Regions from separate parts of the Mesorhizobium sp. WSM4841 genome, predicted to be linked through region 1. Evidence: predicted binding sites of a transcription regulator. Region 1 holds the regulator's gene; each other region holds the start of a gene.
What was found. Region 1 encodes PhoB, which activates phosphate uptake and scavenging genes when phosphate is short. Its sites were predicted from a motif close to TGTCATNNANCTGTCAT; they were not measured.
Positions count from the first base shown of each region.

Region 2: a site for PhoB is predicted at 5,464-5,480, ahead of AC0L14_RS17340 (LTA synthase family protein). Genes of this name have one in related genera too.
Region 3: a site for PhoB is predicted at 7,215-7,231, ahead of phnC (phosphonate ABC transporter ATP-binding protein). Genes of this name have one in related genera too.

Region 1 is NZ_JBVVQC010000009.1:87,989-98,246, forward strand. It holds gene AC0L14_RS13350 (CHASE domain-containing protein) at 1-338, opposite strand, end outside; gene AC0L14_RS13355 (ATP-binding cassette domain-containing protein) at 452-1,246, opposite strand; gene AC0L14_RS13360 (sugar ABC transporter permease) at 1,340-2,671, opposite strand; gene xylF (D-xylose ABC transporter substrate-binding protein) at 2,814-3,854, opposite strand; gene AC0L14_RS13370 (ROK family protein) at 4,122-5,369, shown strand; gene phoB (phosphate regulon transcriptional regulator PhoB) at 5,566-6,255, opposite strand; gene phoU (phosphate signaling complex protein PhoU) at 6,272-6,979, opposite strand; gene pstB (phosphate ABC transporter ATP-binding protein PstB) at 7,018-7,833, opposite strand; gene pstA (phosphate ABC transporter permease PstA) at 7,846-9,459, opposite strand; gene pstC (phosphate ABC transporter permease subunit PstC) at 9,452-10,258, opposite strand, start outside.
Region 2 is NZ_JBVVQC010000013.1:65,139-75,396, forward strand. It holds gene AC0L14_RS17310 (YicC/YloC family endoribonuclease) at 1-250, opposite strand, end outside; gene mltG (endolytic transglycosylase MltG) at 430-1,668, opposite strand; gene fabF (beta-ketoacyl-ACP synthase II) at 1,771-3,033, opposite strand; gene AC0L14_RS17325 (acyl carrier protein) at 3,068-3,304, opposite strand; gene fabG (3-oxoacyl-[acyl-carrier-protein] reductase) at 3,494-4,231, opposite strand; gene fabD (ACP S-malonyltransferase) at 4,288-5,241, opposite strand; gene AC0L14_RS17340 (LTA synthase family protein) at 5,510-7,435, shown strand; gene rpsF (30S ribosomal protein S6) at 7,737-8,231, shown strand; gene rpsR (30S ribosomal protein S18) at 8,231-8,479, shown strand; gene rplI (50S ribosomal protein L9) at 8,690-9,274, shown strand; gene AC0L14_RS17360 (class I SAM-dependent methyltransferase) at 9,552-10,258, shown strand, end outside.
Region 3 is NZ_JBVVQC010000014.1:80,791-91,048, forward strand. It holds gene AC0L14_RS18245 (hypothetical protein) at 27-281, opposite strand; gene AC0L14_RS18250 (ABC transporter permease) at 435-1,415, opposite strand; gene AC0L14_RS18255 (sugar phosphate isomerase/epimerase family protein) at 1,746-2,600, shown strand; gene phnE (phosphonate ABC transporter, permease protein PhnE) at 2,616-4,166, opposite strand; gene phnE (phosphonate ABC transporter, permease protein PhnE) at 4,171-5,145, opposite strand; gene phnD (phosphonate ABC transporter substrate-binding protein) at 5,220-6,128, opposite strand; gene phnC (phosphonate ABC transporter ATP-binding protein) at 6,272-7,144, opposite strand; gene AC0L14_RS18280 (DapH/DapD/GlmU-related protein) at 7,360-7,977, opposite strand; gene phnL (phosphonate C-P lyase system protein PhnL) at 7,974-8,681, opposite strand; gene phnK (phosphonate C-P lyase system protein PhnK) at 8,684-9,460, opposite strand; gene AC0L14_RS18295 (alpha-D-ribose 1-methylphosphonate 5-phosphate C-P-lyase PhnJ) at 9,457-10,258, opposite strand, start outside.

The DNA of each region.
Region 1 (10,258 bases):
GCACGCTCGACGGCTGCCTCGTCGCCGGCTCTCACCAGCCGGAGAAAGCCGACACCGCGCAGGCCGGTAAAATTGTCGTTGATACCAAGCGCTTCGAAGAACGCCTTGAACTCGCCCCGCGAAATGCCGCCATTGCGCGCCTCGAACAGCGCATGGGTCGATCGCAGCAGCGACAGATGCAGGTCGATGCGGCTGTCGATCCGGTTGAGCGCGTCGTCCGCCGTCGCCTCGAACTTGATGCGCGCTGCTTCCTGCGTGGCGAAATAGGCGAATCCCGCCATCGTCAGGCTGATCAGCGCGACGGCGATGAAAGCGACGATCGGGAAGAACTTCTTCAAGTTGCTGCTGCGGCCCATGGTTCCCCATCTTATGGGCAAGTCCCCGTGGCAACACAATGGCGCGGCCAAACCATCATGACGACTGGCATATCACATGACAGGTATTTGACGCTTCAGGCGGCGATCTTCAGTGCACCTGGGCCCGGAATGGCACCGGGCGGGCACTTGCCCAAAATGATCATGCCGAGCACCTCGTCCTGGGTCACGTCGCTGGTGCGCGCCGTGCCGACGACCCGACCATTCTTCATCACGCAGACGCGGTCGGCAAGCTCGAACACATCGTGGATGTCGTGGCTGATCAGGAAGATGCCGATGCCGTCGGCCTTGAGCTGCATGACCAGTTCGCCGACCTGCGCCGTTTCCTGCGGTCCCAATGCCGCCGTCGGCTCATCCATGATCAGGATTCGGGCGTTGAACAGGATGGCGCGCGCGATTGCCACCGACTGCCGCTGGCCGCCCGAAAGCTTGACCACCGGCTCCTTGAAGCGCTGGAAACGGGGATTGAGCCTGCCCATCACCTTGCGCGCCTCGGCCTCCATGGCGCCGTCGTCGAGCGTGCCCCAGCCGGTCATCAGCTCGCGGCCGAGGAAGAGATTGGCGGCGGCGTCGACATTGTCGGCGAGCGCCAGCGTCTGGTAGATCGTCTCGATGCCGTATTTCTTGGCGTCGCGCGGATTGGAGATCGAAGCCTCTTCGCCATTGACGAAGATCTGGCCCGAATCGCGCTTGTAGGCGCCGGACAGGATCTTGATCAGCGTCGACTTGCCGGCGCCGTTGTGGCCAAGCAGTGCCACGACCTCGCCCGGGAAAAGGTCGATCGACGCATCGTCGACAGCACGAATGCCGCCAAAGGCAATCGAAATGTTGCGCATATCGATCAGTGGCGTGGGCGCAGTTGTGTCAGCCATGATCGTTCCTCCCTATGGTTTTTGCTTGAGCACGGTCTCGTCGAAACCGGCGTCCAATTTTCGCTGACGCGGCGCTTCGGCTCGGGATCATGCTCAGACCCGCTTGCGGTAGACGGTGTCGAGCCAGACGGCGACGACCAGGACGGCGCCGACGACGACGCTCTGAAGCGGTGAATCGATGCCGAGCAACACCATGCCGGACTGCAGCGACTGCATCAGAAGTGCGCCCAGCATCGCGCCGAGCACCGTGCCGGAGCCGCCGGCCAGCGACGTACCGCCAATGACCGCAGCCGCGATGACCAGCAACTCGTCCAGCGTACCCAGCGCATTGGTCGACGCATTGAGACGGGCCGACGCAATCGCCGCGCTGATCGCGGCCAGCACGCCCATGATCATGAACACCTTCATGGTCACCCAGCGCGTGTTGATGCCGGCGAGTTCCGCCGCTTCCGGATTGCCGCCGATGGCAAAGACATAGCGGCCGAAACGGGTGCGCCTGGTGATGAAGGTCATGACGATGCCGACAGCGACCGCGATCAGCACCGGTATGGCGATGCCGTGGGCGATGAACAGGCCGCCTTCGGGAACGGTGATGCCGGTCCGCTGAGCGTACTGGCGAACGATGCCGATCGGCCAGGGGTAGGAATTGGCGATCCAGACGGCGCCAAGGATGGCGGCGCAGGCGACAACACCAAGCAAGCTCTCCGCCCAGACTGGCCGCAGCGGGAACTTGAACCGCTTGCGCTGTGACCGGCCGTTGAGCAGCATCAAGGCGACGGCCACACAGGCGAGAATGCCGACGATCCAGCTTGCGGTTGCCCCGATCGAGCCACGCGGCCCGCCACCCATGAGCTGGAATGTGGCGTCGAGCGGCGCGACGGTGCGCCCGCTCGTCATCAGCCACGCCATGCCGCGCCAGATCAGCAGGCCGCCCAGCGTCACGATGAAGGCCGGAACCTCGAGATAGGCGACGATGAAGCCCTGGAGCGCGCCGATCATGAGGCCGAGCGCTACGCCGGCAGCCAGTGCGATGATCCAGATCCAGGGATTTCCAAGCTGGAAGCCCATGACCTGGATGAGGAATTCGGCCTGCGCGACGCCCATCACCATGCCGATCACACCTTCGACGGAGCCGACCGAAAGATCGATGTTGCGCATCACGATGACCAGCACCATGCCGGTCGCCATGATCGCGACCGAGGAGGTCTGCACCGACAGGTTCCAGAGATTGCGCGGCGTAAGGAAGAGCCCGCCCGACAGGATGTGGATTCCAACCCAGATGACCAGCAGCGCGCCGACCATGCCGAGCATGCGTATATCGAGCTCGGTTGCCTTGAGGAAGCGGCCAACGGAGCTGAGCTCGGATTCACGCGCCCGATCGGCAGCTGTATCGGCGGCCGGCGTGTTGGAAGTCGTGTCGGTCATGATGTCCTCCCACCGGGTTGCCGTCTGCCGCGGATGCCGGAAGCAGCTTGGAAGTTAGCCGCGAGAAGCGGAAAAACAATTCTTTCTGAAAAAACGCCGCGGCGTGAAGCCGCGGCGTTTCAGGCTTCTTGCGAAGGCCGGATCAGTTGCAGACCGGGACGGTGCCCGCTGCCACGCCGGCGCAGACCTCTTCCTTCTTGATCCAGCCGGCGTCGATGACGACGTTGAGATTGTCCTTGGTGATGGCAATCGGCGTCAGGAACAGCGACTGGACGACATTGCCGCCCGGCGTGGCGAAGTCCTTGACGCCCGCAATGTCTGTCATCTGCTTGCCGTCGGCCAGCTGCGAGGCGATCTCGGCAGCGTTCTTGCCGAGCTCGCGCGCGTCTTTCCATACTGATACGGTCTGCGTGCCGAGCGCGATACGGTTCAGCGCGGCATGGTCGCCGTCCTGGCCCGACACCGGGACGGATCCGGCCAAGCCTTGCGCCGTCAGCGCCGCGACGACGCCACCAGCGGTGCCGTCATTGGCAGCAACCACGGCATCGACCTTGTTGTCGTTGGCGGTCAGGAACTGTTCCATGTTCTTCTGAGCGTTGGCGGGAAGCCAGCCGTCCGTATAGGCCTCGCCGACATTCTTGATCTTGCCGCTGTCGATCGCGTCCTTGAGCACTTCCATGGAGCCGGCGAACAGAAAATCGGCATTCGGATCGGCGCCCGAGCCCTTGATGAAGACGTAATTGCCTTCCGGCGCCACCTTGAACACTTCGCGGGCCTGCATGCGGCCGACTTCCTGGTTGTCGAAGGTCAGATAGAACACGTCCTTGTTCTCGATCAGCCGGTCATAGCCGACGACCGGAATGCCTTCGTCCAGCGCCTTCTGCACCGCCGGCCCGATGGCCGAGGCATCCTGCGCAAGGATGATCAGCGCGTTGGCGCCCTGCGAGATCAGGCTCTCGACATCGGTCAGCTGCTTGCCGGGATTGGACTGTGCATCGGCGGAAATATACTTGTCGCCGGCGGCCTCGATCGCCGACTTCATGGCGGCTTCGTCGGTCTTCCAACGCTCTTCCTGGAAATTCGACCACGAAACGCCAATGACCTTGTCCTTGGCCTGTGCGACCGACGCGAGCGTCAGCGACATGGCGACCCCCGCCAGAATGGCGGCTGCGAATCTCTTCATGATATCCTCCCTGCGCCGCGTACGGCGCGACCAACTGGCCCGAAGGCCGGCACAAAGGCCCCCTATTTTTTCGAGCCTCGAAAAAATACTGGTCCAACCGCGAAGCGCTGTCAACATCAATTCCGATGGATTTTGATGTCCCTGCCGACTTATTTCGAGACTCGGAATAAATAATGACAGGGCCTGCTGCTTCTGCCACTATTTGTCGGACATTACCGACGGCTTCCGATTCATGAGCGGCCGCGGCAATAGGGAGGAAGCAAAAGAATGTCGGTTGGAATCCGTCATGACGATTTGCGCCGGCGTAACCGGGCGATGGTGATTTCTGCGGTACGCCGGGCCGGCCAGCCGTCGCGGACCGAGATCGCCGCAACCACCGGCCTCAGTCATTCGACCATATCGGCGATCTCTTCAGACCTGATCCAGGAAGGCATCCTGACCGAGAGCAAGGCGAGCGAGACCGTTTCGATGAAACGCGGCCGACCGCAGGTCGGCCTCAGCCTCAATCCGGAAGCCGCTGCCGTATTGGCGGTCGTGTTGTCGCTGAATTTCCTGTCGGTCGCTGTCATCGATTATGCCGGACAGGTGGTCGCCGAGGAACAGCGCCGGCTGGACACGCTGACCATGTCGCGCGACGAGCTGATCGACGAATGTGTCGCCATCGTGCGGCGCCGGATCGAAGACCCCGACCTCGACGTCCAAAGCGTCGCCCGCATCGCGCTGGCGATCCAGGGCATCACCGATTCGCATGCGCGCGCCATGTTGTGGTCGCCGATCACGCCGCAGACGAACATCGCCTTCGCCGACATTCTGGAACGCGAGTTCGGCATCCCGGCCATCATGGAGAACGACTGCAACATGATGGCCGTGGCGCTGCGCTGGCGCGACCCGGATCGCTACCGCGACGATTTCATCGCCATCCTGCTCTCGCACGGCATCGGTATGGGGCTGGTGCTGAAGGGCGAACTGTTCACCGGCACCCATTCCTCGGGCGGCGAATTCGGCCACATGATTCATCGGCCGGGCGGCGCGCTTTGCCGCTGCGGGCGGCGCGGCTGCGTCGAGGCCTATGCCGGCAACTACGCCATCTGGCGCAACGCAAGGCAATTGAGCGAGAACGCAGAGCCGGTCGCCGATGTCAGCGACGCCGAGATGCGGGCACTGGCGGCCCGGGCGCGCCAGACGGACGGACCGGAGCGCGAAGCCTACCGCAAGGCCGGCGAAGCGCTCGGCTTCGGGCTTGGCAGCCTGTTCGCGCTGATCGATCCGGCGCCGGTCGCCATGGTCGGCGCCAGCGCTGCCGCCTTCGACCTGATCGAGCCGGCCCTGCGCGAGGCCATCGCCCAGACCGCCGGCGGCCAGCATTCGGGTTCGATTTCCTTCGACACCGAGACGAACGAGCTGCCGCTGATCCGCGAAGGCTGCGCCTTGCGAGCGCTGAGCTTCGTCGACCAGGAGATTTTCGCGCCGGGCGCGCAAGGGAAGTCCGGCACGATCAGGAAGGACGTGGCGTGAGTCCGAAGGCAAGGAACAAAGGCGGAATGCGACTTGGGGATGTGTTGAGATTCAGGTCAGGCCGCGCCGGAGTCGAAGACGGGCGCGAAGCGACCAGACTGGGCGAGTTCCGAGAACCGGAACGGAGCGTACTTTTGGGTACGTACCGGAAGCGCAGGAAATCGCCGGTCGCAGGCCGGCATCACCTGAATATCAGCTAGTCTTCCCTGATCGCATAGCCCGCACCGCGGATGGTGCGGATGACATCGGGCATGCGACCATTGTTGACCGCCTTGCGCAACCGGCCGACATGGACGTCCACCGTGCGCTCGTCGATGTAGATCGTCTCGCCCCAGACATTATCGAGCAACTGGCTGCGCGAGAAGACCCGACCTGGGTGCCGCATCATGAATTCGAGCAGCCGGAATTCGGTCGGCCCGAGCCGGATCTCGCTCTTCTTGCGATAGACCCTGTGCGATTCGCGATCGAGCATGATGTCGCCGACCTTCAGCACGCTGGACAGCACTTCGGGCTTGGCGCGGCGCAGCAGCGCCTTGATCCTGGCCATGAATTCCGGTGTCGAGAACGGCTTGACCAGGTAGTCGTCGGCCCCTGTCGAGAGGCCGCGCACCCGGTCGCTCTCCTCGCCGCGTGCGGTCAGCATGATGATCGGCAGCCGCTCGGTTTCGGGGCGCATCCGAAGGCGTCGGCAAAGCTCGATGCCGGAAACCGCCGGCACCATCCAGTCGAGCACCAGAAGATCGGGCACGTTTTCCTGCAGCCGGATTTCGGCCTCGTCGCCGCGCGTCACCACCTCGACCTGATAGCCTTCGGATTCCAGATTGTAGCGGAGGAGGACGCCCAGCGGCTCTTCGTCCTCCACCACCATAATGCGTGGCGCGATCATCGACCGGTCACCCCCGTCATGTCGCCGGCGCCGACATCGTCGTTTCGTCGAGCTTCGGGCGATCCGCCGGCAATTGCTGCCCGGTCACGACATAGTAGGCGTTTTCGGCGATGTTGGTGACGTGATCGCCGATACGCTCGAGATTCTTGGCGCAGAACAGAAGATGCGTGCAAGCGGTGATGTTGCGCGGATCCTCCATCATGTAGGTCAGGAGTTCGCGAAAAACCGCCGTGTATTTCACGTCGATCTTCTCGTCGGCGGCGCGCAGTTCTTTCAACGCGCCGGCGTTGCGCGACACATAGTGCTCGACCACGCCGCGGAGCTGCACAAGAACGAGATCCGCCATCGCGTCGATACCGTGCGAGAGATTACGCGGCGTGGCGCTCTGCCCGACTGCGCTGACCCGCTTGGCTATGTTCTTGGCCAGGTCGCCGATGCGCTCGAGATCGCCGGCCATGCGGATTGCGCCAACCACGGCGCGCAGATCTTGCGCCATCGGCTGCCGCTTGGCGATCAGCGTGATCGCACTATCGTCGAGTTCGCGCTGCCGCGCATCCATGATGGCGTCGTCCGAGACGACGCGCTGCGCCATCGCATTGTCTGATGCAAGCAATGCGCGGATCGAGGCTGCGACCATCGCGGCGGCGAGCTCGTCCATATCGCGGATCAGCCTGTCGATGTGCTCCAGTTCCTCGTCGAAGGATGCGACGGTGTGTTCACCCATGATACTGTCCTCGTGTTCGAAATTCGCCGCCGGACCGCTCAGCCGAATCGGCCGGTGATGTAGTCCTGGGTGCGCTTGTCGTCGGGGTTGGTGAACATCTTGTCGGTCGCGCCCTCCTCGACCAGATAGCCGAGATGGAACATCGCCGTGCGTTGCGACACGCGCGCTGCCTGCTGCATCGAATGGGTGACGATGACGATCGTGTAGTTCTGGCGCAGTTCGTCAATCAGTTCCTCGACGCGGGCGGTGGCGATCGGATCGAGCGCCGAACAGGGCTCGTCCATCAGGATCACTTCCGGCGATACGGCGATGGCGCGCGCGATGCACAGGCGCTGCTGCTGTCCGCCGGAGAGACCGGTGCCCGACTCGAGCAGGCGATCCTTGACCTCGTTGAACAGGCCGGCCTTCTTCAGGCTCGATTCAACGATGCCGTCCAACTCGGCCTTGCTCCTGGCCAGGCCGTGAATGCGCGGACCGTAGGCGACGTTTTCATAGATCGACTTCGGAAACGGGTTCGGCTTCTGGAACACCATGCCGACGCGAGCTCGCAGCTCGACGACATCGATTTTCGGGTCGTAGACATCCTCACCGTCGAGCGTGATCTTGCCGCTCACCCGCGCGATATCGATCGTGTCGTTCATTCGGTTCAGGCACCGCAAGAATGTTGACTTGCCACAGCCCGATGGGCCGATCAACGCCGTCACCTGGTTCTCGCGGACATCGATATCCACATCGAACAGAGCTCGCTTCTCGCCGTAATGAACAGAGACCTTTTCGCCCTTCATCTTGATCGAAGGGGCATTGGTTCCGCTGCTCAGTTTCTGTTCGACGCCGGCTTCCGTCATGATGTTCATATCCTCTACTCCTTACCAGCGCCGCTCGAAGCGCCTGCGCAGTATCACCGCGATGGCGTTCATGATGACCAAAAACAGCAGCAAAATCAAAATCGCCGCCGAAGTCTTCTGCTGGAATCCAGCTTCCGGGAAATCCGCCCACATGAATATCTGCACCGGCAGGATCGTCGCGGGATCGGTGAAGCCGCCGGGAATGTCGACGATGAAGGCGACCATGCCGATCATCAGCAACGGCGCGGTTTCGCCCAGCGCATGCGCCATTCCGAGGATGGTGCCGGTCATGATACCCGGCATCGCCAGCGGCAGGACGTGATGGAATACGGTCTGGACCTTGGACGCTCCGATGCCGAGCGCCGCCTCGCGGATCGACGGCGGCACGGCGCGCAACGAAGCGCGCGAGGCGATAATGATGATCGGCAGGGTCATCAGCGCCAGCACCATGCCGCCGACCACCGGGGCTGAGCGCGGCATGCCGAAGAAATTCAGGAATACGGCAAGTCCAAGCAGGCCGAAGACGATCGAAGGCACCGCCGCCAGATTGTTGATATTCACTTCGATGATCGTCGTCAGCCGGTTCTTGGGGGCAAATTCCTCAAGATAGATCGCCGCCGAAACGCCGATCGGGAAGGCGATGGCGAGCGTAACGATCATGGTCAGGAACGATCCGACGACCGCGCCCCAGACACCGGCCAGTTCCGGCTCGCGGCTTGCGCCGGTGAAGAAGAAGATCGAGTTGAACCGGCTTTCGATCAGGCCGGCGCTCTTCAGCGTGTCGAGCCAGACGATCATCTTGTCGGAAATCTTTCGCGATGCTTCCGGCGTGTCGATGACGCGCAGGAATGCTTGGCCGCTCGCGGCGGGCGCCGTGCTGTCTAGCGCCTCGATCACCGTGCCCTTTGCGACCGCCGTCCCGTTGGCCCCAGGCGACAGCGCGGTCAGCTTGACCGTACCGCCATTGAACGCGACCAGCAGCGACGACGCGCCGCTCGTCAGCGTGAGCATACCGTTTTCGCCCTCGGTCGCACCATTGCCACGCGCCAGCGTCAGCATGGCGTCGTCGCCGAAGGTCAGATCGATGTCGCCGCTGGTTTCCGAAGGGGTGACGCTTGTCGAAATCGCTTCGTCCGAACCGACGTCGGCAAGCAACCCCTTGAGATAAAGGTCGGCAAAATCGTCAAGTGGAACCGCATAGTCCACCGTTCCTCCGAGCATCCCCGGATCAGCCGCAATATCTTTGCGCAGGAAGACGCCTGTGCCGGTGGAAATCAGTCCGCGCAGCAGGCGCTTGTCCTGACGGCTCGTCACATCAGGAAATTTTGCCGTAAGCGCTTCCTGAGCGATGGCGTCGTAGTTGGCGGCGTCGAGTTTCGCCGGGTCGACCTTGGCCGCCGAAAGATCGATCGGCAGCGTCAGATAGTTCTGCCGCAGCGCCGGGATCGCCTGCGTGACGATCGTCGACAGGAGCAGCACAAGAAATAAGCCGGCCAACGCGACGGCTGCGGCGCCAAGCCATTTGAACCACGTTTCAGTGCGGTAACGACCCTTCAGCCGCGCCTTCGCGGCATCGTCGGTATGAACGCTGACCGGCCGCCGGCCGGCGCCGAATGACGCGATCGCATCAGTCATATTGCTCTCGGTATTTCTGGACGACGCGCAAAGCGACGATGTTGAGGGTAAGCGTGATGCAGAACAGCACCAGGCCGAGTGCGAAGGCTGCAAGCGTCTTGGCGCTGTCGAACTCCTGATCGCCTACAAGCAGCGTCACGATCTGCACCGTCACGGTGGTGACCGCTTCGAGCGGGTTGGCCGTGAGGTTTGCCGCCAGGCCCGCCGCCATAACCACAATCATTGTTTCACCAATTGCGCGGCTGACGGCGAGCAGCATCGCCGAAACGATGCCCGGAAGGGCAGCGGGAAGGACCACCTTGCGGATGGTTTCCGACTTGGTCGCGCCGAGGCCGGCGGAACCGTCTCGCAGGGATTGTGGAACGGCATTGATCACATCATCGGAAAGCGAGGAAACGAAGGGAATGATCATGATACCCATGACCACGCCTGCCGCGAGCGCGGATTCGGACGCGACGCTGAGGCCCAGGCTTTCGCCCATACCGCGGAAGTAGGGCGCAACCGTCAGCGCGGCGAAGAAGCCGTAGACGACGGTCGGAATGCCGGCGAGGATTTCCAGTACCGGCTTTGCCACCGCGCGGACGCTTTTGGAGGCGTAATCCGAAAGGTAGATCGCAGCCATCAGCCCGATAGGTGCGGCCACCAGCATAGCGATGAAGGTGATGAGCAACGTGCCGGCAAAGAGCGGCACCGCGCCAAAAATGTCCTGGTTGACCGCCCCGGCTTCCGTCCCCGCACCAGTGAAGGCGCTCTGCGGCGACCAGTGCGTGCCGAACAGGAACTTATAGAACGGCACCTG
Region 2 (10,258 bases), on a different contig from region 1:
CCTCGTTGACCACTGGCTGCGCCTGCTGGCCGGCGGCGCGGCCGACGGTCAGCGTTGCCTGGAAATTGCCGCGCGCAAAGCGCTTTTGCACCGTCTGCCTGACGGCCGGCTCCAGTCGCTCGAGGCCCTGCGGCAGCCGCAGCCTGACCTCGACGCTCTTGCCGTTGACCGACTTGACCTCCCAGGCGATCGACGTGCCGTCATGTTCGGCGACGGCCCGCGCAAAACCGGTCATGCTCTGCAAATTCATAATGCCCTTGCTTCCCCCTGGCGCATGATCCCGGAAGCGGTTCCGGGCCAGATCATGCGCGGCTTCAAAATGCCGGAGCGCCTCTTCGCGCCGGATCGGACGCAGACGCTCCTGATCTCAAAATCAGCACGTCCGCTGCCGTCAACGAATCGGAGGGACGATCCCAGAACCGTCCGGCGCTACTGCGGCGCCGCTCCCGCATCGCCATCGCCGCCGTCAACCGGCGCATCGGTCTGACCTTCCACCTTGGCGGCGTCGGCCTTGGCAGCACCGGCCTTGGCGGATTCGTCGGCCAGCTTCTTCTGCAGCGCCCGGTAACGGGCGACGTTCTCATTGTGCTCGGCGAGCGTCGCGGCAAAGACGTGACCGCCGGTGCCGTCGGCGACGAAATAGAGGTCGTCGGTCTTCGACGGGTTGGCTACCGCCTCCAGCGCCGCACGGCCGGGATTGGCGATCGGCGTCGGCGGCAGGCCATTGATCAGATAGGTGTTGTAGGGCGTCGGCTTCTTGATGTCCGACTGGTAGATCGGGCGGTCGGCGGGTTTGCCCTTGCCGCCGAACAGACCGTAGATAATGGTCGGATCGGACTGCAGCCGCATGCCCTTGGCCAGCCGGTTGAGGAAGACGGCGGCGACCCGTGAGCGTTCGTCGCCCTTGCCCGTCTCCTTCTCGACGATCGAAGCCAGGATGACGAAGTCGTCGACATTGGCCAGAGGCAGATCGGGGGCGCGCCGCTGCCAGACATCCTCGACCAGCTTCTTCTGATCCGCCAAAAGCTTCTCGACCATCTGCTGGCGTGTCGCGCCGCGGGTGAAACGCAGCGTGTCGGTGGCAAGGCTGCCCTCGGGTGGAATGGTCGCCGGCATATCGCCGTCGAGCGCTGCCTGATCGGCGATGCGCTGCAGCGCCTGCTCGACCGTCAGTCCCTCGGGGACGGTCAGCGAATACATCACCGACTTGCCGCTCTTCAGCAACTCCATGATGTCGCGCATGGAGGCCTGCGGCTTGATCTCGTATTCGCCGGCCTTCAGTTCCGAATCATTGCCAAAGGCACGCACGCCAAGGCGGAAGATGCGCGCGTCGCTGATCAGTCCGCGCCGCTCGAGCTGCTCTGCAATTTCCTGGACGCCGGTGTTCGGCTTGACCAGGAAGGTGTCGGCATTGGCCGACGGGCCGGGCTCGTTGAATTCCTGCTTGCCGAAATACAATGCAAAACCGGCCGCCAGAACCAACAGCATCACCAAGGAGATGACGAAGTTCATAAACACGACGAACTGGCTGCGCGAGGCGCGCGAGCGCTTGGGCGGCGGCGTGCCGGCTTCAGGCCGCAATGCTTCGCTGGCCGTCTTCGGCATGATCGGACCCGACGGTGCGGACCGTTGCCCGAATTCCCCATTGTCCGCCGAATTTGTGCTCATGGCGCCCTACCGTTTGATCGTGCAACGAATCCCCTTGGGCACAGTAGGGGCGAATATGGCAAAATTGACGGCACGCATAGACCGTGCCGGTCGGCGGACCGGTCAGCCATTGTAGCGCTGGAAGACCAGCGAGGCGTTGGTGCCGCCGAAGCCGAAGGAATTGGACAGCGCCACGTCGACCTGGCGGGCGCGCGGCTTGTGCGGCACCAGGTCGATCGCCGTTTCGCGCTCCGGGTTGTCGAGATTGATGGTGGCCGGCGCGATGTTGTCGCGAATGGCGAGGATCGAAAAGATCGCCTCGGCGGCGCCCGCCGCACCCAGGAGATGGCCTATCGACGACTTGGTCGACGACATCGATATTTTCGACGCGGCATTGCCTACCAGCCGCTCGACGGCGCCGAGCTCGATCGTGTCGGCCATGGTCGAGGTGCCGTGCGCGTTGATGTAGTCGACGTCTGCGGGCGTCAGCTTGGCCCGGTTCAGCGCCGCAACCATGCAGCGGAAGGCGCCGTCGCCATCTTCGGCCGGCGCGGTGATGTGATAGGCATCGCCGGTCAGGCCGTAACCGGTGACCTCGGCATAGATCTTGGCGCCGCGTGCCTTGGCGTGTTCCAGTTCCTCCAAAATGACGACGCCGGCGCCTTCGCCCATGACGAAGCCGTCGCGGTCGCGGTCATAGGGACGCGAGGCCGTTTCCGGAGCGTCGTTGCGGTCGGTGGACAGCGCACGGCAGGCTGCGAAACCGGCGATCGACAGCCGCGTCACCGGCGCCTCGGTGCCGCCCGCGACCATCACGTCGGCATCGCCCCACATGATCAGCCGAGCGGCGTCGCCGATGGCATGCGCGCCGGTGGAGCAAGCGGTGACGACGGCGTGGTTGGGGCCTCTCAGCCCATGCCGGATCGAAACCTGGCCGGAGACGAGATTGATGATCTGGCCGGGGATGAAGAACGGGCTGATGCGGCGCGGTCCGCGCTCCTTCAGGATCAACGCGTTCTCGGCGATGCCTTCGATGCCGCCGATGCCGGAGCCGATCAGCACGCCGGTGGCGCACTGTTCCTCATGCGTCTTCGGTGCCCACCCCGAATCCTTCAGCGCCTCGTCGGCGGCCGCGAGCCCGTAGAGGATGAAGTCGCCGATCTTGCGCAGTTCCTTCGGCTCGAGAACGGCCTCGGGATTGAAGGTGGCGTCCTCACCATTACCGCGCGGAATGACGTGGGCGACCTTACAGGCAAGATCCTCCACCTCGAACTCGGTGATGCGCTTGGCTGCGCTGCGGCCGGTAAGAAGCTCCTTCCAGCCATGCTCGAAGCCTACGCCGAAGGGCGAAAGCAGCCCAAGGCCCGTGACGACGACACGCCTCATCGCAGGTCCTCCTCGGTGATGACTGCAAATAGCGTCAGGCAGAAGCCTTATCGATGTACTTCACCGCATCGCCAACAGTCAGGATGGTTTCGGCCGCATCGTCCGGGATCTCGACGCCGAATTCTTCTTCGAACGCCATGACGAGTTCGACCGTGTCGAGACTGTCCGCGCCCAGATCATCGATGAAGCTCGCCTGCTCCGTCACCTTGTCGGCATCGACGCCAAGGTGCTCGATAACGATCTTCTTGACGCGCTCTGCGGTGTCACTCATTTGGGCATCCTCGTCTTTTGTTTGTCTGTCTTCGTTAGCGGGCAGAATGCCGCTAATCAAGCTGAAAGATGGTCCGGCCGGAAACGCAACAGCACCGGGCCGGTTTTTGCCCGAACCGCCGGGTTGCGGGCCGCATTACACGAAAATCGGCCTGGGTCCAAGGCGAAAAGGGGTGTTTTCCCGCAACTGTCAAATCATCGCCATGCCGCCATTCACGTGAATGGTCTGGCCGGTGACATAGGCAGCTTCGTTGGAAGCGAGGTAGGCGACGGCGGAAGCGACTTCGGCGCTGGTGCCCATGCGCCGTGTCGGGATCGCTGCCATGATCGCCTCTTTCTGCTTGTCGTTGAGCTTGTCGGTCATCGCCGATTCGATGAAGCCCGGAGCGACGCAGTTGACGGTGATGTTGCGGGTGGCGATCTCCTGCGCCAGCGACTTGGAAAAGCCGATCATGCCGGCCTTGGAGGCGCAGTAATTGGTCTGGCCGGGATTGCCGGTGACGCCAACCACAGAGGTGATGTTGATGATGCGGCCATGCCGGCGCCGCATCATCGGATGGGTCAGTTCGCGGGTCAGCCGGAACACGGCGGTCAGATTGACTTCGAGCACCGTATCCCAGTCGGCGTCCGCCATGCGTACGAACAGACCGTCCTTGGTGATGCCGGCATTGTTGACGAGAATGTCGACGCCTTCGAGATCGGCCTCGACCTGCTGGCCGAGCGCCTTGACCTCGTCGCGATTGGAAAGGTTCGCCGGGAACAGCTTGACCCGCTCGCCGAGCTCGGCCGCCAGCGTCTCCAGCTTTTCGACGCGGGTGCCGTGCAGGCCGACAACGGCGCCCTGCGCATGCAGCACCCTGGCGATAGCCTCGCCGATGCCTCCCGATGCGCCTGTGACGAGCGCCTTGCGGCCGGTCAATTCGAACATGTCTTGTCTCCTGATCTAAGAGAACACCCTACACGGGTGGGGTCAAATCTCGGCGGTTATGCGAGCGCCGCCAGCGCCGCCTCGACACCCGCCGCCGTGCCGACAGCGCCGGTGGCGATATCGCGGTTGATGCGCCGCGCCAGTCCCGACAGCACCTTGCCGGCGCCCACCTCGTAAAGTGTCGCAATGCCATTTGCGCCGAACCACTCCACCGTTTCGCGCCAGCGCACGCGGCCGGTCACCTGTTCGACCAGGCGGCGGGCGATTGCGTCCGGATCGCTGGACGGGGTGACCGACACGTTAGAGACTACGGCCACCAACGGCGCGTTCTTCGTGACCTCGGCCAGCGCATTGCGCATGACCTTGGCCGCCGGTGCCATAAGCGCCGAATGGAAAGGTGCCGAGACCTGCAGCATCAGCGCCCGCTTGGCGCCTTTATCCGTGCACAGCCTCGCCGCCAGTTCGACCGCCGCCCTGGCGCCGGAGATCACCAGTTGGCCACCGCCATTGTCGTTGGCAATCTGGCAAACTGAATCTTTGGCTGAACCTTTGGCCGCTTCAGCGCAGGCGTCTTCGACATCGGCCTGTTCCAGCCCGATGATCGCCGCCATGGCGCCCTCGCCGGCCGGCACTGCCGCCTGCATGGCATTGCCGCGGATACGCAAGAGCCGGGCGGCATCGGCGACCGAAACGAAACCGGCGGCGGCAAGCGCCGAATATTCGCCGAGCGAATGGCCGGCGACATAGGCGACCTTGTCCTTCAGCGAGAAGCCGCGCGATTCCAGCGCCCGGATCGCGGCAAGTGACACAGCCATCAGCGCCGGCTGGGCATTGGCGGTCAGCGTCAGCGTCTCTTCCGGCCCTTCCCAGATCAGCTTCGACAGGTTTTCGCCGAGCGCGTCGTCGACCTCTTCGAAGATCTTCCGCGATTCCGGAAAGGCGTCGGCGAGGTCCTTGCCCATGCCGACAGCTTGGCTGCCCTGTCCCGGAAAGGTGAATGCAACGGCCATGTGTGGCTCCCAACCGGCTGATTTTTTCCTGCCTGTGACGCAAGGCGGGCGGGCAAGTCAAGTCCGGTATCGGCCCGACCCGGGCCACTCCGGCTCGGTATTGCTGGCCGAGTACCTGTTCCAAAAGGCTTTTTATCGATCACTCATGATGAAAATCGCTCACGATTCGTTTGCTGGCTCTTCTTATTTCAGCCACAGGCGCTAGCTTTTCGTGACATATCGATGACAGCTCAATGACGCTTTTGTGTATGGTCGGGGGAATTGTAAGGTGGCAAGGACTAGGAAGGGCGCTGGCAAAGCCGCGCCACAGTTTCTGGAAGGCGATCCGGCCACCGGCTATCTGCCGGGCCGGAAATGGCCTGTTATCCGTTATGGCCTCGTCAGCCTTCTCGCCGCCACCATCCTGGTTTTTGCGATCGAACTGATCGTGCGCGGCGACTTTGCCGGTACCGTCGCATTCTTCCTGCAGCCCTTCAAGCCGGGCTGGACCACCATCATCATCTTCGCGCTGATTCTGATCGGCCTCGACGCAGTGCTCGGCCGCAGCCACCAGAGCCTGATTATCGTCGCGCCGCTGACCCTGGCGCTGGCCTTCGTCGGCCATCAGAAATCGCTTTATCTCGGCGATCCGCTCTATCCGACCGATTTCCTCTATTCACGCCAGATCGTAGCGCTGATGCCGCTTCTGGTGCGCGAACGTCCGGGAACCGCCATCGCTCTGGCGGTCGGCATCGTTGGCAGCCTCTCGCTGCTCGTTTATGGCTGGCGGCTGTGGCGCCGCCGGGTACCGGCGCTCGGTCGCAAGGGGCGGCTGGCCAGGCTGACGCTGACCGTGCCGCTGCTCGCCTTCTTCGTGTCGATCATGGATTACGCGACGTTCTCGTGGACCCGCGACCGGCTGCAAATCATCCCGATCATGTGGGACCAGAAGGAAAATTACGCCTCCAACGGCTTCGCACTGGCCTTCGCGCTCAACGTGCCGATGGCCCATGTCCCCGCGCCTGCCGGCTACTCCGACAAAGCGATCGCGGCGATCGAAAGGCCTGATGTGAAGGCATCGGTACCGACCGAGAAGCCAGATATCATCATCGTCATGAGCGAATCCTTCTGGGATCCGACCGAACTGCCCGGCGTCACCATCACGCCCGATCCGATTCCCAACGTGCGGGCGCTGCGCTCTGGCCACGTATTCTCGCCCGAATTCGGCGGCATGACCGCCAATGTCGAGTTCGAGGCGCTGACCGGCCTTTCCAACGCCTTCCTGCCGGCCGGCAGCATCCCCTACCAGCAATATGTCCGCGCGCCGGTGCCGTCGATGGCAACGTTCCTGAAGAGCCAGGGCTATGAGACGCGCGCCATCCATCCGGGCACAAGCTGGTTCTGGAACCGAACGCCGGTCTATGCGGAGTTCGGCTTCGATGACTTCAAGTCCGAAGAAAACATGCCGTATCTCGAAAAGCGCGGGCCGCTAGCGTCGGACGCGGCAATGACCGACGAGATCATCCGCGAAGCCGACGCCACGGACAATCCGTTCTTCTACTTCGCCGTCAGCCTGCAAAACCACGGACCCTACGAACCGAATCGCTACTACAATCCGACCCACAAGGTGCAGGCTCCGACCAGCCAGTGGGCAAAGGATTCGCTGCTGAGCTTCACGGAAGGCGCATCCGACGCCGACAAGAGCCTCGAGCGCCTTGTCGAATGGGCGAAGAACCGGCGGCGACCGACGGTCATCGCCTTCTTCGGCGACCATCTGCCGCCGCTCGGTCCTGTCTATGTCGAGACCGGCTTCCTCAAGGATAACGTCGCGCCACGCAAGGAGCCGCCCGACCAGATGCTGCTGCATCACCGAACACCGCTGATCGTATGGTCCAACCGCACCGGTCCGGTCGCGGACATGGGCACTGTCAGTCCAGTCTTTCTGCCCTACCATGTCCTGACCACGGCCGGGATCAGCCACCCCTATTACACCGGCTTCCTCGGCCAGATGCGCGAGCGCTACAGCGTCGTCGACCGCAATTTGTTGATGACGCCGGCGGGCGAGGCCACGCCGGACTGGGCGCGCAAGAAGAAAATCGACCCGGCCATTCGCGATTTCCGTCTGCTGCAATACGACATGATGTTCGGCAAGCGCCGCGCAGCGCCCGATTTCTTCCCGGAAACGGTGAAGAAGCTCGTTCCGCATACAAGCTGAAGATGCCGCGACATGTCGCCCTCGCGGCGGCGGATTTTCGGCTCGCCCTTGCCTTGCGGCCAAATTCCTGTATAGACGCCCGCAATCTGCCGGTCCTTGCTGGGGGCTGAACGGAGGGCCGGAGGTTTTTTCGAAACCTTCGTGTGGAGCCAGAAGCGCTTCCGCCTCCCGTGTCTCCGCTCTCGACCGTCTCGTCATGCTCCTTTCTTCCCCGCCCCCTAGGGATCGGCGGGTCAGAGAAGTTGCAGAGGCTTTTGCCGCCGGGAACCGGGAGAGAAACGAAGAAAGGCAATAGAACAATATGGCTCTTTACGAACATGTGTTTCTTGCCCGGCAGGACCTCTCGCAGCAGCAGGTCGATGCGCTTGTCGAACAGTACAAGGGCGTCATCTCCGCGAATGGCGGGTCCGTCGGCCGGGTCGAGAACTGGGGACTGAAGTCCCTCACCTACCGGGTCAACAAGAACCGGAAGGCATACTACACGCTGATGGACATCACCTGCCCGCCGGCCGCACTCAACGAGATGGAGCGTCAGATGGGCCTGTCCGAGGATGTGCTACGCTTCCTCACCATCAAGGTCGATGCGCATGAGGAAGGCCCGTCGGCGATGATGCAGAAGCGCGAGGAGCGCTCGGAACGCGGCGGCTTCGGCGACCGTGACCGCGGCCCGCGCTCGTTCGGCGACCGCGATCGCGGCGACCGTGGCGATCGCCCGCCGCGCAGCTTCGGTGGCGACGCCGGTGCAGAACGTGGTCCGCGCCGTCCGCGCGAAGGTGTTGAAGGGGGTGCAGAATAATGGTCGACATCAACCAGATCCCGACCCGGCGCCCGTTCCACCGCCGCCGCAAGACCTGCCCGTTCTCCGGCGCCAACGCGCCCAAGATCGACTACAAGGACGTACGTCTGCTGCAGCGCTACATTTCCGAGCGCGGTAAGATCGTGCCGTCGCGCATCACCGCCGTCAGCCAGAAGAAGCAGCGCGAGCTCGCCAAGGCGATCAAACGCGCCCGCTTCCTCGGCCTGCTGCCCTACGTGGTTCGCTAGCACTCTTTCAGCGGGCGGTTCGCCGCCCGCTTTTCCCACGGCGACGGGCGCCGCGGGGTTGCCATCAAATCCCGGGTTGAGGTGAAGACCTCTAACTGCCGCGACAGGCAGGACAGCGACACAGGCGGCGACGCCCTCAGCTTCCTGACCTGTTCCAAACAATTCGGCGTCGATGCCAGCGATTTGGCGCCCAAACGAAGGAACAAAACCATGGACGTCATTCTTCTCGAGCGCGTTTCCCGCCTCGGTCAGATGGGCGATACCGTCAAGGTCAAGGATGGATTCGCCCGCAACTTCCTGCTGCCGCAGGGCAAGGCGCTGCGCGCCAACGAAGCCAACAAGAAGAAATTCGAAGGCCAGCGCGCCCAGCTCGAAGCCCGCAACCTCGAGCGCAAGTCCGAGGCCATGCAGATTTCGGAAAAGCTCGACGGCAAGAGCTTCATCGCGGTGCGTTCGGCCGGCGAAACCGGCCAGCTCTACGGCTCGGTGTCGACCCGCGACATCGCCGAGTTGCTGACGGCGGAAGGTTTCTCGGTCAACCGCAACCAGATCCTGCTCAACCAGCCGATCAAGACCATCGGCCTTACCAATGTGGCGATCGCGCTGCATCCGGAAGTCGAGGTCACCATCACGCTAAACATCGCCCGCACGGCCGACGAAGCCGAGCGCCAGGCCAAGGGCGAGACGCTGACCACCGCCGAAGCCATCTATGGCGAAGACATCAACGACAATGCCCGCCCGGACAACTTCTTCGACCCCAATGCCGAGTTCGAAGGCGGCGAAGACAACGGCTGATTGCACGTCACAAGCGTCAGAGCGGCGCTTTAAAACGTTTCGTCGGCTTCCAATCATTTCTGGACCAATGCCCGGGCCCCTCGCCTGGGCATTTTTGTGCCAAAAGGAACTTTTCGAACCCCTATATGTTGAGGCAGACTACAGCGCCGCGCGTCCTTTGGACGCGGAAAGGATTCTGTAGAACTTTGGTTTGGCGCATGATCCTTTCCGAAAATCGATTTCGATTTTCGGGGTCATGCGCCAAGACAGCGTGTCTGACCGAGAGGGGACATTGGTCATGAATATTCTGCTGAAACGCATTCTCGACCGCCTGGTGCGCACCGGCAATCTCAAAGTCACCGGACCGAAAGGCCTCTCGGTGATCTTCGGCGACGGCAGCGGCGATCTGGTGCACATGCACATCAAGACCGCGCATGCCGAGCGCGCCATCACCTTCGATCCGATGCTGGCGGTGCCGGAAGCCTATATGGACGGTGAACTCGACATACTCGAGGGCGGCGTGCTGGGGGTGATGCGCATCGCCTTCCAGAACATGGGTAGCGGCGGCATCGACGCCACCTGGTCGAAGGCGATCGAGGGCCTGCGCCACGCCTTCCGCCGCCTGCAGCAGATCAACACGGCGGCGCGCGCGCGCCGTAACGTGCAGCGCCACTATGATTTGTCGGGCGACCTCTACCGGCTCTTCCTCGACGAGGACATGCAGTATTCCTGCGCCTATTTCGAGCAACCGGACATGACGCTCGATGAGGCCCAGGCCGCCAAGAAGCGCCACATCGCCGCCAAGCTCAGGCTGAAGGCCGGCCAGACGGTGCTCGACATCGGCTCCGGCTGGGGCGGGCTCGGCATCTATCTCGCCAAGTCCTTCGACGTCGACGTGCAAGGTGTGACGTTGTCGACCGAACAGCATGGCGTCGCCACCGACCGCGCCCATGCGCAGGGGCTGGAAAACCGCGTGCATTTCGAAGTGAGGGATTATCGCGAGCT
Region 3 (10,258 bases), on a different contig from region 1:
CGCCAGCGTGATCTCCACGCTCCCGGTCATGCCGCGTCGCCCCGGAACCCAAAATCATTATTCGTGTCGAGCGCGACGCCATCGAAGCGCGCCACCAAATCTGCGAGCGTAGGGAAATCGCCCTCTCCGGCCGTGGCGGAAAACCGGAAGGTGTTGGTTCCTTCTACGCCACCGCCCACGAGCAGGTCGTCCTGACAGCGGGCCGGCGTCAGCGGAAGTCCGTAATTGGCGGCGCAAAGCGGACATTTATCCAGCTTCCACCGAATGACTGCTCCCGGCAACCACGACCCTCAGCGTGGTCGCTTGGGATGTCGGCTCTCAGGAAGCGGCAATTCTGATCTCGATGCACGACATCGGGGCGCAAAGCTGTCATGCACGGCTCCGTTTGCGAGAGTCTGCTTCGGGTCAAAGCAGCTGCTCGCGTCAATCCTCCCCTACCGATCCTCAATAATCCGCAGATAAGCCGCCGTCACAAACAGCACGATCAGCCCGAACAGTATCCGCCGCGCGCCTTCTGGCATCTGCAGGATGGTGAGCAGCGTCGTCAGCACGGTGAGGATCAGCGCCCCGATGATGGTGCCGGTGTAGCCGCCGCGGCCGCCGAAGATCGAGGTTCCGCCGATCACGGCGGCTGCTACCGAGGGCAGCACCAGCGGCTCTGCCAGCGACAGCGACGGCGCCTTGATCAGGCCGATGTAGAGCAGCCCGGTAATCCCTGCGAGCACGCTCGAGATGACGTAGAGCGCGGTGATGACCTGCCAGTAGCGGACGCCGGACAGGCGTGCTGCCCCTTCATTGTCGCCGACCGCGTAAAGCAGGCGGCCGAACCCGGTGCGGTTCAAGGTGAAAACAATGAGGACGGCGATGGGCACGAACAACAGCAGCGCATTGGGCACGCCATAGGTCAGGCCGGTGCCGAGCCAGGCCAGGAAGGGCGGAATCTTGGCGCCCGAAGCGATGACGGTACGCTGATAGACCTGCAGGCAGCCGGTGCCGATCAGGCTGGTGCCGAGCGTCATGATCAGCGGGTGCACGCGAAACACGCCGACGCCGATGCCGATGACCAGGCCAATGAGCACCGCCGGCACAAGTGCGATGAGGATCGCCACCGCCGGGTCATGATTGACGACCTGCGTCGCCATGATGAAGGCGCTCATCGTCGCTACGGTTCCGACCGACAGATCGATGCCGCCGGTCAGCATGGTCATGGTCTGGCAGCCGGCCAGAATTGCCAGCGGGATGGCGAATTTGACGGTGTTGGCAAGCCACCGCTCGTTGACGATGCCGGGGCGCAGGATCTGCAGCACCAGCACCAGGATGACGAGCAGGATGATCAGGGGAATCAGCGGCCGGTCGGCCATGAAGCGCTTGAGGCGGCGGCCGAAGGGTACCGGTTGGATCGCGGTTGTGCTCATGACGTTGCTCGCGATTGGTTTTGCCCGATGTTGGTGCTGTTCCGGTTGGGGGAGGATGGCGTTCCACGGCGCCCCCCTCTGTCCTGCCGGTCGCCACGAGGGACAGGGCGATCGCATAGGAGCAAGTGCCCCCTCACCCGGATTGCCAACCGAATTGCAAGGGCAATTCGGGGGCAATCCGACCTCTCCCCGAGGGGAGAGGAGATCGCCGGCGCTGGCGTCTGCCTCTTCTCCCCAGCGGGGAGAAGGTGGCCGCGAAGCGGCCGGATAGGGGGCTTATGGCGAAGTCGGCGGAGGAGCCAGCCGTCCGTCAAATGGGGAGGGGCGTCGATGAAAATCGGCATGTGCATGTTCTTGTGGACGACGGCCGTGTCGAAGAGACACGAGCCACTGCTTAGGGATATCAAGGCGACCGGCTTCGATGGCGTCGAGATACCGATCTTCTCCGGCACGCCGGACGACTACAAGAAGCTCGGTGAACTGCTCGACCGCATCGGACTGGAGCGCACCGCCGTTTCGGCGATGGGCGATCCGGCGATGAATTTGATCTCGGCCGATGCCTCAACGCGCAAGGCCGGCATCGACTATATGAAATGGGCGATCGACTGCACACAAGCGCTTGGCGCCAAAACGCTGAGCGGCCCGCTGCATTCGACGCTCGGCGCCTTCTCCGGCAGTGGGCCGACGGCGGCGGAGAAGAAGCGCTCCGTTGCCTCGCAACGCGCCATCGGCGACCATGCCGGCAAGAAAAACGTCACCATCGGGCTGGAGGCGCTCAACCGCTTCGAATGCTATCTGCTCAACACGATGGACGATCTGTCGGAGCATGTCGACGCGATCGACCGGCCGCATATCAAGGCGATGTACGACACTTTCCACGCCAATATCGAGGAGGCCGACCCGATCGGCGCCTATACGCGCCACCGCAAAAATATCGTCCATATCCATATTTCGGAGAATAATCGCGGCGTGCCTGGGCGCGGTCACATTCCGTGGCAAGAGACGTTTTCGGCGATCCGCAAGAGCGGCTATGACGACTGGCTGACGATCGAGGCCTTCGGCCGCTCGCTGAAAGATTTGGCGGCGGCTACCAAGGTGTGGCGCGATTTTTCGGAAAGCCCGGAAGCCGTCTACCGCGACGGCTACAAGCACATCAAGAGCGGCTGGAAGAGGGCCGGAGCCTAGGACGCAGCCTTCCTCTCAGGCGATCTGAGCTGCCGCCGGACGGGCGGAAACGCGCCGCTCATCGTTGCTGTTTGCGACGGTCCCCATCAGCTTGCGGCGGAGATAGCTGGAGATGTTGTCGAAGATGAAGACGACGAGCAGAATCAGCAGAACCATGTAGAAAACATTGGCCCAGTTGGTGTTGGTGCGCATGGCCTCCCACAATTTCAGGCCGATGCCGCCGGCGCCGACAGCACCGATGATCGTCGCTGACCGGGTGTTCGATTCCCAGAAATAGAGGGATTGGCTGAGGAACACCGGCAGAACCTGGGGCAGCACGCCGTAGCGCTGCACCATTGCCGGCGTGGCGCCAACCGAGCGGATGCCCTCGCGCTGCTTGTCGTCGATGTTTTCCAGCGCCTCGGAATAGAGTTTGCCCAGGGTTCCGGTGTCGGTGAAGAAGATCGCCGACATGCCGGCCAGCGGCCCCGGACCGAAGCCGCGCGTGAAGAACAGCGCCCAGATCAGCATGTCGACCGAGCGCTGGAAATCGAAAAAGCGCTTTGTTAGCTGGTTGGCTATCCGGCTCGGCGTGACGTTGCGCGCAGCCAGGAAGGCGAGCGGAAAGGCGACGATCGAGGCCAGCACAGTGCCGACAAAAGCCATGACGATGGTTTGCAAAAGTTTCAGCCAGACGTCACCGTGCTGCCATTCGGCGTTGTTGAGGACGTTATCCCAGGCGAGCGCTGCGTTTGATCGCGACGGGTCGATGCGTGCCCCGGAAACGACCAGTGAAGCGACCTCGCCGAACGGCTTTCCCCAGAATGGCGAATTCGTGTCGAACACGAAATTGGCCCAGCCGAAGAAACGTCTCCAGGCGACCACTTCGTCACTTTGCACCTCAGCGCGGCCGAGAAATCCGAACGAGACATAGGCTGTCGAGCCTGGCCTGCGTTGCTCGATCCAGTCAGGCAGCGGTGTGCGCGGCGTGACGGAACTGTCCTTGGCGATGTCGAAGATGACGCTTTCGGCGCCGCGCGTCACTGTGACGAGGTTTGGCGTGATGGCGATCCGGCCATTGCCAAGAACGACGGTCGCCGCCACGACGGCGTTTTCGCGCACCGTTTCAGGCACAGCCGGAGCGGGTTGGTTTGACGGGGCGGTTGGGCTCTCGGCGGTTGGCGCGCCAGGCGCCATAAACGAATCCTGCGACGACTTGTTGGTCGCGTTTGCCGGTGCTGGTGCTGCGTCGACCCGGCGCTCGATCACACCCATCTGCTTGGCCACCCAGTCGGGATCTGGATTGGATCCCAGTTTGGAAAAGCGGGAGTAATCGATCGTCAGATAATTGTCCTTGAATTCGATGTCGGGCCGGATTTCGTAAGACACCCAGTCGGCGAGATACGCGCCGGCAAGGTTCCAGTTCGCCTTTTCAAGAACGCTGGCGATCGAGAAGAACCACGCGCAATAGAAGGTGTAGAGAATGCAAAGAAGGATGCCGATCGGGGCGGCGTAGCGCTTCCATAGGGAGCGCCGGAACGCATCCGGATGGCGAATGGCGATGTCGTTGATGGCATCGGCGTTCATTCGCTTACTCTCCGCGCCCATATGCGAACGCCTGCCGGCCGACAAGACGATGTCTCAGCCATGCCGAAAACTGGTCGACGGCGACAATCGTGCAGAACAGCAGGAAGACGATGGCGATGGTCTTGGCCTCATGGCCTCGGCCGATCGAAAGACGCAGCGATTCACCGATGCCGCCGGCGCCGACGGCGCCGAGAATGGTCGAAGCGCGCACATTGATCTCGAAGCGGAGCAGGAAATAGCTCATGAAGTTGGGCAGGACCTGGGGCACGATGCCGAACCACACCCGCTCCACCCAGTTGGCGCCAACGGCGCGCAGACCTTCTTCAGGCTTCATGTCGGCATTCTCGACCACTTCGAAGAACATTTTTCCGAGCGCGCCGACGGTATGGATGCTGACCGCAATGATCGCCGGAATGGGTCCAAGCGAGAAAATCGCGAGAAAGAAGCCGGCAATAACAATTTCCGGAAAGGCGCGGACGATTTCAAGGAAGCGACGCGTGGCGAAACGGAGCCAGCGGTTGGCCGTGATATTGCTCGCGGCGAGGAAGCAGAGCAGGAAACCGAATGTAGAGCCTACGAGCGTCGAAAACAGGGCGATGTTCAGCGTCTCGATCATCCGGTGGAAATATTCCGGAATGTAGATGCTTTGGGTCAGGTAGACCCGGCCTTCGGGGTAGTCGAACTTGAGGCTGCCATCGTCATAAGGGGACGGCAGGTCGAACAGCGCGCGCACCGGGTCGAACCAGTCGCGCGGCTTCAGCTCGGTGAAAAAGTCGGCGACGTAGGGAAGGCGGTCGAAGAACTTTCCGGCGTTGGTTTCGTTGGCGAACCAGAGCGAGCCAGAGAGTGCAAGAAATAGGAAAACCAGGCCTCCGATCGTGTAAAGGCGCCGGCGAGCGGCGAGGTCGCGCCAGTGCCGCTCGACGGTGGCTCCCTCCGGGGAAAGGGCAGGCGCGCGGTAAACGTCGGTCGCACTCATCGATAGATCCCCGGCCCCTGATGCGGCAACGCCGCCGGCGGCTCATGGCCCCGGCGGCGTTTTGGCAGCTTGCTTTACGAGCCGATCTTCGCCTTACGGGCGTCGATGATTGCCTGATAGAATTCCGGGGTAACCGGCGAATAGCCCTTGTAATCGCCGCCTTGTATCGCCGAGAAACAGGCCGGATCGGTTTCCGGAAGCTTGGTCAGGAAGTCGGTGATCTTCTGCTTGGCGCCGACGTCGATCAACGTACGCACGACCAGCGGGCCGTTCGGGATCAGCGGCGACTGCCACAATTCGACGAGGTCATCCATCTTGAGGACGCCCTTGTCTACCATCTTGCGCAGATTGCCCGAGCTGTAGCCGTCCTTGAAGTCGCCGACGCCGGAGGCCCAGGTGGTGCCGGCATCGAACGTACCCTTCAGGACTTCAAGGACAAGCTGTTCATGGCCGCCGCCGAAACCGGTCGACGCGAAATAGCTCTTCACGTCCATGCCGATGTCCTTGGGCAGTGAAGTGACCGGAATCAGGTAACCAGAAGTCGAATCGGGATCGGCGAAACCGAGTTTCTTGCCCTTCATGTCGGCGAGCGTCTTGATGCCGGAATCAGCACGGGCAACCATGACCGAATGGTAGCCGGTCGAACCGTCGGTCTGGACCGTCGTCAGGATCGGCTGAACCGCGTCCTTGTTTTCGAGATAGATCTTGGCGTAGCCGGAAGCGCCCAGTTCGGCAAAGTCAAGCGTGCCGCCGAGCAGGCCCTGGATGACGCCGTCGTAATCGGCGGCCGGGAACAGCGAAACTTTCTCGACGCCGAGGACTTCTTTGATGTGGTCGGCGAAGCACTGGTAATTGCGCAGACGGTCGGCTTCGTTCTCGCCGCCCAGAATGCCGACGCGGAACTCCTTCAGGTCCTGTGCCTGGACCGTGCCCACCGCCATGGCGAGGATGGAAACGGCACCGAAGATTATCTTTCTAAACATTTCGCGTCTCTCCTGTTGGTTCCGGCATCGCGCCGGCAGCGTTCGAATTTTGACAGCGCCCTTGACGCGGGCTGGCGATCCAGGTGCTCTTCGGTTGTCCATGACCTTTCGTATACCGGTATCCACTTTCCGGGATCATGGAACTAGTAGCCTGGAAATGCGGGCTCGAGCGGTCCGGTGGATGCGGCGATTTTTTGCTTGATGGTGACGCTGGTCGAGGTGATGGCCTCGGAGATTTCGCCGCCATTGCTGTCGGCGCCGTAGACCATGCGCACAGCCTCGCGGTTGAGCTCTTCGGGTGGGCCGTCGAACACGACCTTGCCCGCGGCCATGCCGATGATGCGGTTGCAATAGGTGCGCGCGGTATCCAGCGTGTGCAGATTGGTGACGACGGTGAGGCCCTCGCGCAGATTGATGTCCTGCAGCGAATCCATCACCACTTTGGCGTTGAGCGGGTCGAGCGAGGCGATCGGCTCGTCGGCGAGGATGACTTTCGGCTGCTGCATCATGGCGCGGGCAATCGCAACGCGCTGCTGCTGGCCGCCGGACAACGTGCCGGCCGGTTGCAGCGCCGTGCGGGCGATGTCGAGACGCTCGAGCGCCGCGATCGCCTCGGCCCGTTCCTCGCGGGAGAAGACACCGAGCAGATTGACAAGGGTCGAGCGGTGATTGAGCCGGCCGAGCAGGACATTGGTCAGCACGTCGAGACGCGGCACCAGGTTGAATTGCTGAAAGATCATGGCGCAATCGCGCTGCCAGCGCCTGAGCAGCGAACCGCGCAGGCTGGAGACTTCGGCGCCGTCAAAGAAAATCGAGCCCTGGCTGGGATCGATGAGGCGGTTGATCATGCGCAAAAGCGTCGACTTGCCGGCACCCGAGCGGCCGATGATGCCGACCATCTGACCGTGCGGGATCGAGATGTCGACATTGCTGACGGCGGTGTTCCTGCCAAACCGGCGGGTGACGCCGCGGATCTCGAGCGTGGCTGAGGTTGCTGGCGCTGAGGTTGCTGGCATAGAGCGGGTTCCAGTCCAGTCGCAGTTGAAGGTCTGTTAACCTTCGCTAGCGCAGCCGCGTGAAACCGCGGTGTCGGATTGATGTCAGTTTTGTTACCGTCCACAGGCTGAAGGAGGCGAGCCGGCGGCCGCGGTTCGATCGGTGAATGGTGAATGGTGAATGGTGACAAGACCGGCTTCCCAGCCGCCATTCACTATTGACCATTCACCATTCACTAGCTGCCGTATTTTTCCAGAAACGCTTCCGCCGAAAGCCCGCGAAAATCGTCGAGTGCGGCGCGCAGGCGGGCGTGGTCCCAATCCCACCAGGCAAGTGCCTGATAGCGTTCCGCCGTGCGGCGGTCGAAGCGTTCGCGGATCGGTTTGGCCGGCACGCCGCCGACGATGGTGTAGGGCGCGACGTCCTTCGACACCACGGCGCCGGCGCCGACCGTCGCACCATCGCCGACGCTGACGCCGGGCAGGATGGTCGAGCCGTGGCCAAGCCAGGTGTCGTGGCCGATGGTGGCCCGTTTGGCGCGGCGCTGCGCAAAGAATTCGCTCTCGTGCTCGGCGTCGTCCCAATAGTCAGAGGCGCGATAGGTGAAATGGTGCAGCGTCGGCCGCCAGGTCGGATGGTTGGTGGCGTTGATGCGCACACTGGCGGCGATGTTGGCGAATTTGCCGATCGTCGCGCACCAGGCGCTGCAGTCCTGCATCATGTAGGAATAGTCACCGAGCGTACTTTCCGAAAGCCGGCAGCGTTCGGCGATCTCGGTCCAGCGGCCGAGCGTCGAGTTGTCGACTTCCGCCGTTTCGTGGACCAGCGGCGTTTCCGACAGTTTTCTGGTCATGCGGCGATTTTCCCGGCGGCAAAAGCGGTCACGTCGATGACGCGGTCGGCCACTGCCTCGCGCACGTCGTGATCGTGGAAGATGCCAAGCAGGGCGACGCCGGCCGCCTTCTTGGCCGCGATCAGCGCAATCACCACGTCGCGGTTGCTGGCGTCGAGCGAGGCTGTCGGCTCGTCGAGCAGCAGGATCGGGTGCTCGGTGATGAAGCCGCGCGCGATGTTGACGCGCTGCTGCTCGCCGCCGGAAAAGGTCGCCGGCGGCAGCATCCAGAGCTTTTCCGGCAGGTTGAGCTGCGCCAGCAAGGCGCGCGCCTTGCTGCGCGCGACCTCACGGTCCTCGCCGCGCTCGACCAGCGGTTCGGCGACGACATCCAGCGCCGAGACGCGCGGCACTGTGCGCAGGAACTGGCTGACATAGCCGATCGTGAGGCGGCGCACGGCAAGCACGGTGCGTGGGCTGGCCGTCGCCAGATCGATGAGCCCGTCCTCGTGCTGGACGATGATCTGGCCTGCATCGACGGCATAGTTGCCGTAGAGCATCTTCAGGATCGAGCTCTTGCCGGCGCCGGAGGGGCCGCCGAGCACGGCGCATTCGCCGCTCCTGATCGAGAACGACACGCCGGCGACGACAGGCAGTCTGATGCCGTCGCGCAGATGCATGGTGAAGCTCTTGGCGACATCGGCGACGACGAGCGGGGTTGCCATGATCACACCTGCAGTATGGAAGAAACGAGAAGCTGGGTGTAGGGCGCGCGCGGGTCGTCGAGCACGCGGTCGGTTAGGCCGCTTTCGACGACGCGGCCGTCCTTCATCACCATCATGCGTTGCGACAGCAGACGCGCCACCGCAAGGTCGTGGGTGACGACGATGGCAGCCAGGCCGAGATCGGTGACCAGGCCGCGCAACAGGTCGAGCAGGCGCGCCTGCACGGAAACGTCGAGGCCGCCGGTCGGCTCGTCCATGAACACCAGCCGCGGCCCGGTGACGAGGTTGCGGGCGATCTGCAGGCGCTGGCGCATGCCGCCGGAAAAGGCCCGCGGTTCGTCGTCGATACGGTCCTCGTCGATCTCTACGCGCGACAGCCAGTCGACGGCGGTAGCGCGGATTTTGCCATAGTGGCGATCACCTACCGCCATCAGCCGCTCGCCGACATTGGCGCCGGCCGACACCGTCATGCGCAGCCCGTCGGCAGGGTTCTGGTGGACAAAACCCCAGTCGGTGCGCATCAGGAAGCGGCGCTCGGCCTCGCTCATGCGGTAAAGCTCGCGGAACTGGCCGTCGCGCATGCGATAGCTGGCTGTGCCGGAGCTCGGCAGCAATTTGGTCGACAGGCAGTTGAGCAGCGTCGTCTTGCCGGATCCGGATTCGCCGACCACTGCCAGCACCTCGCCCGGCCAAAGGTCGAAGCTGACGTTCTCGCAACCAATGCGCGAGCCGTAGAATTTTGACAGCGCTGAAACGCGCAGCAGCGGTTCGTCGCTCATTGCGCCGGCTCCGTTTTTTCCAGGGCAAGAGGGGTTTCAGGCGCGAGGTGGCCGCGATGGCCTTGCTCGCGCCGCTTCTCGCAATGGTCGGTATCGGAGCAGACGAACATGTGGCCACCATGGTCGTCGAGGATGACCTCGTCGAGATAGACGTTCTCGGCCGCGCACAGTGCGCAGGGCTGGTCGAAGGTCTGCACCTCGAACGGATGGTCCTCGAAGTCGAGGCTGACTACCTCGGTGAAAGGCGGCAGCGCGTAGATGCGCTTTTCGCGGCCAGCGCCAAACAGCTGCAGAGCCGGTGAACGGTGCATTTTCGGGTTATCGAACTTCGGCGTCGGCGACGGATCCATCACATAGCGACCCTCGACCTTGACCGGGTAGGCGTAGGTGGTGGCGATGCGGCCGTGCCTGGCGATGTCTTCGTAGAGTTTTACATGCATGAGGCCGTATTCCTCCAGCGCATGCATTTTCCGCGTTTCCGTCTCGCGCGGTTCGAGGAAGCGCAGCGGCTCGGGGATCGGCACCTGATAGACCAGCACCTGGCCCGATGTCAGCGGATGTTCGGGAATGCGGTGACGGGTCTGGATGATGGTCGCCTTGGCCGTCTCGGTGGTGACGGCGACATTGGCGACCTTCCTGAAGAAGGCGCGGATCGAGACGGCATTGGTGGTGTCGTCGGCGCCCTGGTCGATGACCTTCAGCACATCGTCGGGGCCGATGATCGAGGCGGTGACCTGGACGCCGCCGGTGCCCCAGCCATAGGGCATCGGCATTTCGCGCGAGGCGAACGGCACCTGA